DNA from 2 places in the Glaciecola sp. 1036 genome. Region 1 is predicted to be linked to the other one. Evidence: predicted binding sites of a transcription regulator. Region 1 holds the regulator's gene; the other holds the start of a gene.

Region 1 (5,458 bases):
CTGACCCTGAGCGGCCACTGATGATAAGTAATTTCATTACTGCTAGTCCACTTTGCCAGTTGCAACTTTTTCCTAGCTTACCACAAAGAAATGAAATGTTAGGCTAATGCGGCAATTATTTGATTTTTATTTTCAGCACTGCGTATCGCTTTAACAATATCTTTATTACCTAATTTTCTAGCAATAGCGGCTAAAGATGCGAGGTGTTTTTCGGCTTGTTCCTTGGGGACTAAAATAGCGAAGAAAATATCCACCGGGCGATTATCGATAGCATCAAAGTCTATGCCTGAATCACTGGTCACAATAATGGCCATTACATTGTCGATTCCGCTTATGCGACCATGAGGAATTGCAATGCCGTTGCCAATGCCTGTGCTGCCCATTTTTTCGCGGCTTAATAAACTATTAAGCACATCAACTTGATCGAGTGAGGGATTTTGTTTTACCGCAATCTCGCTGATGATTTCTAAAATTCGTTTTTTGCTTTGGCACTCAACCGCACATTTGGTGCGGTCAAGTGAAATTATGTCTGAAATTATCATACAACACTTAGTGGCGTTTTAGTTTCTCTTTGTGTTTGATGACTTGTCGATCCAATTTATCTATCAGCGAGTCAATGGCTGCATACATGTCGGTATGCTCTGAATCAGCAAATATTTGACCACCGTTCAAGTGTAACGTGGCTTCTGCTTTTTGATTCAACTTTTCCACATTTAAAATCACATGAACATTATTGATGTGATCAAAATGACGTTCCAACTTTTCAAACTTAGTATCTACATAATTACGAAGAGAATCAGTGATTTCAACGTGATGACCAGTTAGGTTAATTTGCATAATGCTAGGCCCTCTTTTGTTGTATAAGTCTTAGATCAGACTCTTACGTTGGTTTGATGGGGGAATGTTTAACGATTCCCGGTATTTTGCAATGGTTCGCCGAGCAACTTGAATTCCTTGCTCTGCGAGCAACTGCGCAATTTTGCTATCACTCAGTGGCTTAGCCGCAGGCTCTGCAGCCACTAATTTCTTAATCAAAGCTCTAATTGCAGTAGATGAGGCGTTTTCGCCAGAGTCCGTTGCAACATGACTTGAGAAGAAATATTTCAGTTCGAAAATACCTCTAGGTGTATGCATATATTTCTGGGTGGTAACACGTGAAATTGTCGATTCATGCATATCCACCATCTCTGCTACATCGTTGAGTACCATGGGCACCATTTTTTCAGGTCCCTTTTCGAAAAACTCTTTTTGTCTTGTCACTATACAATGTGACACTTTTAATAAGGTTTCGTTTCGTGATTCTAAACTTTTTATAAACCACTTTGCTTCTTGCAGGTGGGATTTTATAAATTGAGACTCAGTTGGGTTTTTTGTGGTTTTCGCTAAACTGGCGTAAGTGTCATTGACCGAAAGGGCAGGAAGGGCGTCGTTGTTTAATTCAACCATCCACACGCCTTTGCTTTTGTACACATTTACATCAGGGATGACATATTCTGGTTCTTTGGTTGAAATGGCTGTACCAGGTCGCGGATTTAGCGTTTTAAGCAACTTCATAACTTCACGCAGTTGCTCCTCTTTCAATTTAGTTTTTCGCATTAAGGTGCGATAGTCTTTACCACCAAGCAAGTCTGAATATTCTTGAATTAAGTCTCTTGCTTCTTTCAACCAAGGTGTGTCCACAGGAAATTGATTTAGCTGTATCAGCAAACATTCTTGTACGTTTCTGGCACCTGAGCCTACAGGGTCACAGTGTTGAATGCGTTTTAATACACATTCAACTTCATCAAGTTCAATTTCTTCGTTGTCTAACGATTCTAAAATCTCTTCACAACTTACGGTGAGGTAGCCAGCTTCGTCAATGGAATCAATGATAGCGATAGCGATACTTTTGTCGTTATCTGAAAAATGACTCATTTCAATTTGCCAAAGCAGGTGGTCTTGAATGGAGTCGCTGGTTTCACCTTGATATACGTAATCATCGTCAGGATTTGAACCCACCATTTTGATAGGAGCCGAACTAGAACCTAAATACTCATCCCAAGAAGTATCCACGGGTAAATCATCAGGAATATCACCTTTCTCTAGGGCATCATGGCTATCAAGGGTTTCTTCCCTGGCAGAAGCTGATTCAGTGAGCTTTTCTCCATTGTTATCAACATTTTTGTCGATATTGTTATCTAGCTGTTGTTTGCCGTCTTGCTCGGGATTGTGTTCGGTAAGTTCTAAAAGCGGGTTAGATTCTAATGCTTCTTGAATTTCTTGTTGAAGATCCAAAGTGGATAACTGCAATAACTTAATTGCCTGCTGCAATTGCGGCGTCATGGTGAGCTGCTGACTGAATTTAAGCTGTAACGAAGGTTTCATTACTATTTTACACTTCCACTAAAAATTGCGATTTCATTAAGTTCGCTAAAAAGTTGTTAACCACTTTATCACAAAGAGAACTGCTCTCCTAGATAAACGTCTCTAACTTCTTGATTTGCTAATACTTCTTCTGCTGTACCAGCAGCAATCAAAGAGCCATGGCTTACAATGTATGCAGTTTCACACACATCTAAGGTTTCTTTTACATTATGATCGGTGATTAAGACACCAATCCCTCTTTCTTTCAACTGATAAATTATTTTCTTTATATCACTAACAGAAATAGGATCAACACCTGCGAAGGGCTCATCTAATAAAATAAACTTGGGGTTTGCGGCTAAAGCTCTTGCTATTTCTACTCTGCGGCGCTCGCCACCGGATAAACTCATGCCTAAATTATTTCGGATATGATTGATGTTAAAATCGTCTAAAAGCTCATCGGCTTTCTGTTCTCGCTGCTCAGCACTAAGCTCTTTTCTAGTTTGCAAAATCGCCATGATATTTTCAAACACAGAAAGTTTTCTAAAAATGGATGCTTCTTGGGGAAGATAACCAATGCCATGTCTGGCTCTTTCATGCATAGGTTGATAAGTGAGCTCATTTTGGTCGATGGAAATTTCGCCTTTGTCTAGCGGGACTAGGCCGACAATCATATAGAAGGTAGTGGTTTTTCCTGCGCCGTTAGGGCCCAAGAGACCAACAATCTGCCCCGTGGACACTTCCAAACTAACGTCTCTAACAACCTGTCTAGACTTATAGGATTTCGCTAAATGTTTTGCACACAGGGTACTACTCAATTTACACCTTCGTCGTTTTCGTCTTGGTCACCAAAGCTTATAACAGTATTTACTTTGCCTTCATTGTTACCATCAGAGCTTGCATTGATTTTATCATTTAACATGTCGTAAGTTATAGAAGAGGCTGTTACTTTTGATTGATCTTTGGTTATCTCAGCATTGCCGGTTAAAGTTATGGTCTTGGTCGCGACATTGTATACAATAGCATTTGCCAGCGCACTTACATAGGAGCCATCTTCAAGCCTTTGACGATAGCTGGCTGGTTTGCCGGTGGCGGTAATAACCTCGTTACCTTTAGATGCATCGGCTTCTACTCGGTCTGCTTTGATTTCCAGACTACCTTGTTGAATCACCACGTTATCGATCAAAATAGAGGTTTTTGCTTTACCATCCAGTTCTTGATCATCCGAGCGAATATTCATGTCTTTTTGAAAATCTGTCACTATGGAATCAAAGCTAGTGCTATCTTGCTGCTCTTGACTGGTCTCTTGGGCATTCAGCATAAAACTAAGACAAAGCCCAAGACAGATCACTGGTACGCATTTGACCAAGCGTTTACCACTAGCTTTGAGGAGAATAAAAAGTGCGTACATGTTGTTTAAGCTCATATTTTTGAGTTGCTAGATTACCTATAATGCCAATGCTCTTAACGTTAAAATTTTCACCAACAATTTCAACAGGTTCGTCAGATAATAAGGTTTTGTCATTTAAATTAATTTCAATGTATTGAGTATTAATTTCTTTGACATACTCTTGCTCATTGAGATTTAGTATTTTGACGTTGCGTTCTAGTTGAATGCGACTGTTCTCGTATAAGGTACCTTGTTCAGCGGTGACTTGCCAAGGCTCACCAGTTTCCATGTATACAGTGTAAGTCGGGTTATCAAATACCATAAATCCCAAAGGCTGGTAGTGCTCCATTTTGGTTGCTGCTACCTGATGACTCAAAATACCATTATCATCAAATATTTTACTATTCAAATTGACGACTTGATAGGTTGGGACAACGATTAAATCTTCATTCGCTTTGGTTTTTGCTTCTTCTTCATCAAAAAGAATCACTAGATACAGACCAATAACAGCTGAAAATATTAACGCTATGCTCCAGCCAATTCTGTTCATATACTAGCACCATGTATTTTATCAAGCAGCCCTTTCGATTGTAACACTAAATCACAAAACTCTCTCACAGCACCTTTACCGCCCGGCAGAGAGGTTACGAAGTTTGCTTGCTGTTTAACACTAGGGTGAGCATCTGCTACGGCTACTTTAATTGCGCTACAAGAAAACAAACCAAGATCTGGTACATCATCACCTATACTGGCTATTTCATGTTGCGAAATTCCGTGAGTTTGCATCAATGATTGTAGTGCCTGATATTTTTCTTCTTCGCCTTGTATAATAAATCTGGCGCGCAGTGATGTCATTCTTTTTTCGACGATTTGTGACTGACGGCCGGTAATGACAGCAATATCTACTCCGTTATTTGCAAGTGCTTTTACGCCGTAACCATCCTTGCTATTAAAGGCTTTCAATTCTTCGTTTTGGTTACCCAAATAGATAAAGCCGTCAGACAGAACTCCATCCACATCTAGCACAAGTAGTCGAATATCCTTACACATCGCAAAGATATCAGCATCAACTGGGCCATAAAGTGTATCAACAGTGTTTTTAGAAAACTGTGCCATTTACACTACTCCCGCTCTCAACAACATATTGATGTTGAGTGCGCCAACGGGTTGATGATTTTCATTCACAACAATGAGCGCGTTAACTTTTTTCTCTTGCATAATATTTAAGGCGTCCACTGCAAGTGCATCTGGGGTAGTTGTTATGCCTTTGGCGGTCATAACTTGATTGACGTTAGCAACTCGAATATCAATATTTTTATCCAGGGCTCGCCTTAAATCGCCGTCCGTGAAAACACCAATCATAACGTCATTTTCAACGATTGTGGTTAAGCCTAAACCTTTTGAAGATATCTCTAACAGCGCGTCACTTAACAGGTCTTGAGGATTCGATTTGGGCACGTCTTCAGGACCGACCATAATATCTTCGACTGTCAATAACAAGCGCTTACCCAGAGCGCCACCAGGATGAGAAAAGGCAAAGTCTTCAGCCGTAAACCCTTTAGCTTCGAGCAAAGCGATAGCTAGTGCATCGCCCAAAACTAAGGTTGCTGTAGTACTGGTAGTCGGCGCTAATCCTAACGCACAGGCTTCTTGCTTTACATGCAGTGCCAGCGTAGTTTGTGCAAATTTAGACAGTGTTGAAGAGGGATTGTTCGTAATGGCGAC
Region 2 (5,458 bases), on a different contig from region 1:
ATTTAACAGTCGTTTTTCTGGACTTAAGGTTTCCAACAAGTGAGTGCCTTTAATGCACAAGCGTCCAAAATTTGCTGGATGATCTGAACTTCCAGTTAAATCTCGTAATCCAAATTCTTCTTTGTTGTCAGCAATTACGTCGACGCCACAACCAACACCACAATAAGGGCAGGTCGTTTGCAACAGCCTTTCATTGTGTTGTCCAGTAATAGGCAATTGGTTTGTTAGCGCCGCGTACACAGTTGTATCCTCAGATTTCAATCAAAACACGATCGTTTTCAATATGTACAGGAAAGGTTTGCACTTTAACGTCATCACGTTCAATACAATTTCCTGACGCAAGATCATAGTGCTCTTTATAGAGGGGAGAGGCGACTACAATTTTTTCTTTAAGCGTACCTACAATACCGCGATACAAGACGTTGGCTTGACCAATAGGGTCCCAGTTACTAATGGCAAAATAGAGTGTTTCCTGTCCAGTAGATACTGTAAAAATTGCAACTTGCATCCCGTCAACCAAGGCACAAACTCCGCTATTAATTACCAAATCATCAAGATGACAAATATCGTGAATATTTTGAGTGTTGGCTTGTGTAAGCATTTAATTTCTCCTAAACAATAGCTACTGGAATTGCTTTTCCAGCAGCATATTTTTCAGCATTGGTAGCTGGACGAATTTGTTCTCTTTCAGATACAAACTGAATGTTGCTATCTTTTTCATCGCTGTTAACGAACTGACGGAAACGTTTTAATGCTTCTGGCGATTCAATAGTCGTTTTCCATTCACATTGGTAGCTATCAGTAATGAGCTGCATTTGTGCTTCTAGTTCATCACAAATACCAAGAGCGTCATCAATAACTACAGATTTTAGATAATCCAAACCGCCTTCAAGATTTTCCATCCACACCGAGGTGCGTTGTAAACGGTCCGCTGTTTTTGCGTAGAACATTAGGACTCTATCGATATATTTAACCAAGGTCTCATCATCTAAATCAGTAGCGAATAAGTCGGCGTGACGAGGTTTCATACCACCGTTTCCGCAGACATATAGATTCCAGCCATTTTCGGTAGCAATAACACCTATGTCTTTGCCTTGAGCCTCGGCACATTCGCGGGTACAGCCTGAAACCGCAAATTTTATCTTGTGTGGCGCTCTTAAACCTTTGTAACGGTTTTCCAAATCAATGGCTTTGGTAACAGAATCTTGCACGCCATAACGACACCAAGTGCTACCGACACAAGATTTTACTGTTCTAAGTGCTTTGGCATAGGCGTGGCCTGTTTCAAATCCACCTTCAACTAAGGCTTGCCAAATAGCGGGTAGTTGTTCGACGCGTGCACCAAACAAATCAATACGTTGTCCGCCAGTGATCTTGGTATATAAGTTGTATTTTTTAGCGACTTCACCCAATAAAATTAGTTTATCAGGTGTGATCTCACCACCAGCAACGCGCGGAACAATGGAATAGGTTCCGTCTTTTTGCATATTACCTAAATAGGTGTCGTTGGTGTCTTGCAGCGGCTGATGCTGGCGAGCCAAAACATAGTCATTCCAAACAGACGCAAAGATAGAACCAGCAGCTGGCTTACAAATATCACAACCCAACCCTGTTCCATGTTTTTCAAGTAGCTCGTCAAAGCTTTTGATGCCGCCAACTTGAATTAAATGATATAGCTCTTGACGAGTAAAATCGAAATGTTCACAGATAGCTTTAGAAACTTCTACGCCACGTTTTTCCAATTCGCTATCGACAATGTTTTTCAACAAAGCAGCACAACCACCACAACCCGTGCTCGCTTTAGTGGAGGATTTTACATCGCCTAAAGAGCAACAACCGCCGTCGATGGCACCCACAATGTCACCTTTGGAAACATTGTGGCATGAACAAATAGTGGCAGTGTCGCCTAGAGCATCTGCACCCAATAAAGGTGCGTCGCCAGAAGAGGGCAATATGAGCGCTTGAGGACTTTCAGGAAGCGCGATGCCATTTAACGAATACTGCAATAATGTATCGTAATCGCTGGTATCACCGATTAATACCGCTCCAAGTACCAATGAGCGATTTGCATCTACAACTAGCTTTTTATAAACGCCTGCAGGTTGATCGTGATAGGTATACACTTGAGCCCCTGGAGTACGGACGTGGGCATCACCAATTGAACCTACTTCAACTCCCATGAGTTTAAGTTTGGTACTCATATCTGCACCGGTAAAAGCGCCTTCGTTACCGGATATATCTGCCACAGCAGCGCGGGCCATAGCGTAACCAGGTGCCACTAATCCATAAATACGTTTTTCCCATAGTGCGCATTCACCAATAGCGTAAATATCGTTGTCAGATGTTTTACATTGGTTGTCTATGACTATGCCGCCGCGCTCGCCAATCACAAGACCAAATTCTTTTGCTAATTGGTCACTTGGACGAATACCCGCAGAAAATAAGACCAAGTCGGTTTCTAAGTGTGAACCATCAGCAAATTTCATGCGGTAACGGCTATGTTGACCTTTTTCGATCACTTCAGTTGCTTTTTGGGTGTGTACTGTTACCCCTAAAGCTTCAATTTTTTGCTTTAATAAATCACCGCCCATAGGGTCAAGTTGCACGGCCATCAATTGTGGGGCGAACTCCACCACGTGAGTTTCTAAACCCGCTTGTTTAAGTGCATTTGCCGCTTCTAAGCCTAACAACCCACCGCCGACGACTACACCAATTTTACTTTGTTGAGCAGAGGCGCTGATGGCTTCAAGATCCTCAATGGTGCGATAGACCAAACAATGAGGTTGGTCATTACCCGGAATTGGTGGAACAAAAGGATAAGAACCAGTGGCGAGTACTAATTTATCGTAGGAATAAGTATTGCCGTCTTTGGTAGTAACTACTTTACTGTCACGATCAATATCTGTAACCCAAGCATTAGTAACAGCTTCAACTCCCCAGTCTTGGTAAGTTTTTTCATCAGTCAAAGCTAAATCTTCAGCGGTTTTACCTGAAAAATAAGAGGATAAATATACTCTGTCATATGCCAGACGGCTTTCTCCGCTCAGCACGGTTATACGGCAGTTATATTCACTGTTTACAAGTTGTTCAACAAAGTGATGGCCTACCATGCCATTGCCGATCACTACAATGTGTTGTTGCGAAGAATGATTCATTTTATTCACCTATTTTTGAGGCAAAAAAAAACCCACAACCTTTAAGGTTGTGGGCTTCGTTGCCTATTTAAGCTTTTACTAAATTGTTTGTGTTTTAGACTCTCAATTCGCTTGAGAAACTAAAAAACGGTGTTGAGTTCAATACAAGTTATGTGCCAATACTATTTTGCTTTAAATAACAAATAGATAAGGGATAAAGAGCGTAAAGCAGTAAGCTTTTTCGCACCAACAACAAGCAAATGCATCCTTTTTTTGGTGCATTTGTTAACTTTGGTAGTGTATTAACACAATTATGAGAAGTACAAACAATATACCTGAAACACTCTGCCAAAATTTCACTGGATGGCGTTCAATCAATGGTAAATTATCTCTATATGCTGGGTTTGGATGGCGTAAGTCATAGACAAATTCAGACAAGCTCGGGTATCTTTTATTCGCTCGTGGCTGACAGGCTCTTTTCAAACATGAATCCACCCATACAGGCACATTTATGTTTCTTTCGAACAAACTGATATAGCGTAACTTATTCATATTTTGATAATTAGATTGTCGCGCTACCTTAGTATTGAACGGATACTCTCCAGACAGTAGATAATAAAATAACACGGCTAGAGAAAACTGATCCGCTTGTTCATTGGGCCAGATGCCGATGAAGTATTCCGGGGCAGCAAAAAGTAAATCCCCAGGAATAAACAACTGTTCATCGCTGGATAAAAAATTATGCCCACATATACTGGCTGCACCCAGATCAATAATAGTTAGTATGCCCTCATCATCAATCAATATATTGTCGGGACGAATATCCTGATGTAATACACCTCGTCGATGAATTGCAGTAAAGGCATTGGTCAGTTGTGTCGCCCAATCCCTGACTTGTTCCAGTGAGGCTGGGCCATTGTCATCTATCCATTGGCGTAAACTTTTACCCTCAATATATTCCAACATTACATAGAATCTGCTACGGCTAGAGGTAAAATTACTGCAACGAATTACTTGAGGATGCTTGATTTTTTTAGCTAACCACTCTTCTTTGGCGAATTCATCTAAATAAGGTAAATTCGCTTGCATGCTGATAGCAGGGATTTTAATTACCGCGGATTTACCGTCATCAATGTGTTGGGCTAAAAATACCTGACTTCGATCAGAGCGATGCAATTCACGAATGACACGCCAGTTATCCAATAAAGTGCCGGATTCAAGTGACTTTACAAAGGGCAAATAACCCTCGGGTGAGTAGTTTGGATAATGATCTGAAGTACTTAGTACATTGATAATGGCCAAACTAATATTGTCATCACTGCCAGCATCTAAACATTTTTGTGCAATCATGCTACAACAGCAATCAAGGTCTTCTTTATTATCATTGAAGATTGCTAGCCAATCATCCGGCTCAAGAAATTCAGACACACCATCTGTCATCAACACGAAGGAGTCATCTGGTTCAATGTCCATGATTATAATATCAACGTTTAAATTTGGGCGAATCCCTAGGGCATTACTTAAATAATAGTTACCATCCTCTCCTTGTTGTCTGTGGGCTTTTGTACAAAGAGAGACTTGATTTTGGCGTATTCTGTATATTGCACTGTCACCGCAGTGCAATAAGACGGCTTGTTGACCGAACAAAATTAAGGCACTGAAAGTGCAAACATATCCTTTGTTGGGATTTTCTTGATAGGGACTAAGCTGGGTTTTAACATAAAGTTGCGTATTAATTGTTTCGAGAACTCTTTGTGCTGCGCGCTGAGGCGACCAAATGTCACTAGTAAGTAAATAGTCACTTACAAAATTAGCAACAGCATCTTGACTAGCATATTGGCTTACTTGGCTACTGCTTATGCCATCCGCAATGGCAGCAACAATTCCGCGGCGTTCAAGATCAAATAAATCAGGCACTGTCACCTTTAGACAGTCCTGATTTATTGATTTTGCGCCTTTAGAGGAAAAAGATCCCTGACGACATTTGAGCATATAATTTAAACTTTATCGCTAACCTTAGAAGCTAATACTGGGTCTACAGAACCACCTTTAGTTAACGTGCGTTTTGGTGCAGTGCGAACGTGAGTAGTGTATAGCGTTAAACCAGTAAACAATAGACCACCTACTAAGTTACCCAGTGCAGTTGGAATTTCATTCCAAATGAAATAATCCATGATTGAAAAATCACCGCCCATGATCAAACCGAAGGGGAACAAGAACATGTTTACTACTGAATGTTCAAAGCCCATGAAGAAGAACAGCATAATTGGCATCCACATAGCCAAAACTTTACCACTCACATGAGTTGAAATCATAGCACCGAC

Evidence for each region. The regulator sigma-54, encoded in region 1, starts transcription at its own class of promoters, with help from an activator protein. The targets are predictions, from matches to a motif close to GTTGGCACGNNNNTNGNNT.
Region 2: the regulator sigma-54 is predicted to act here: its motif matches at 3,297-3,315, upstream of nirB (nitrite reductase large subunit NirB).

The regions. Positions count from the first base shown of each region.
Region 1 is NZ_JBLWFH010000004.1:259,822-265,279, reverse strand. Features, by position in the region: gene rapZ (RNase adapter RapZ) at 1-37, opposite strand, end outside; gene ptsN (PTS IIA-like nitrogen regulatory protein PtsN) at 99-542, opposite strand; gene hpf (ribosome hibernation promoting factor) at 550-837, opposite strand; gene ACNKW3_RS08405 (RNA polymerase factor sigma-54) at 868-2,364, opposite strand; gene lptB (LPS export ABC transporter ATP-binding protein) at 2,433-3,161, opposite strand; gene lptA (lipopolysaccharide transport periplasmic protein LptA) at 3,158-3,769, opposite strand; gene lptC (LPS export ABC transporter periplasmic protein LptC) at 3,723-4,283, opposite strand; gene kdsC (3-deoxy-manno-octulosonate-8-phosphatase KdsC) at 4,280-4,849, opposite strand; gene ACNKW3_RS08380 (KpsF/GutQ family sugar-phosphate isomerase) at 4,850-5,458, opposite strand, start outside.
Region 2 is NZ_JBLWFH010000016.1:49,252-54,709, reverse strand. Features, by position in the region: partial or broken gene ACNKW3_RS17550 (molybdopterin-dependent oxidoreductase) at 1-240, opposite strand, end outside; gene nirD (nitrite reductase small subunit NirD) at 251-601, opposite strand; gene nirB (nitrite reductase large subunit NirB) at 612-3,155, opposite strand; gene ACNKW3_RS17535 (protein kinase domain-containing protein) at 3,420-5,057, opposite strand; gene ACNKW3_RS17530 (formate/nitrite transporter family protein) at 5,132-5,458, opposite strand, start outside.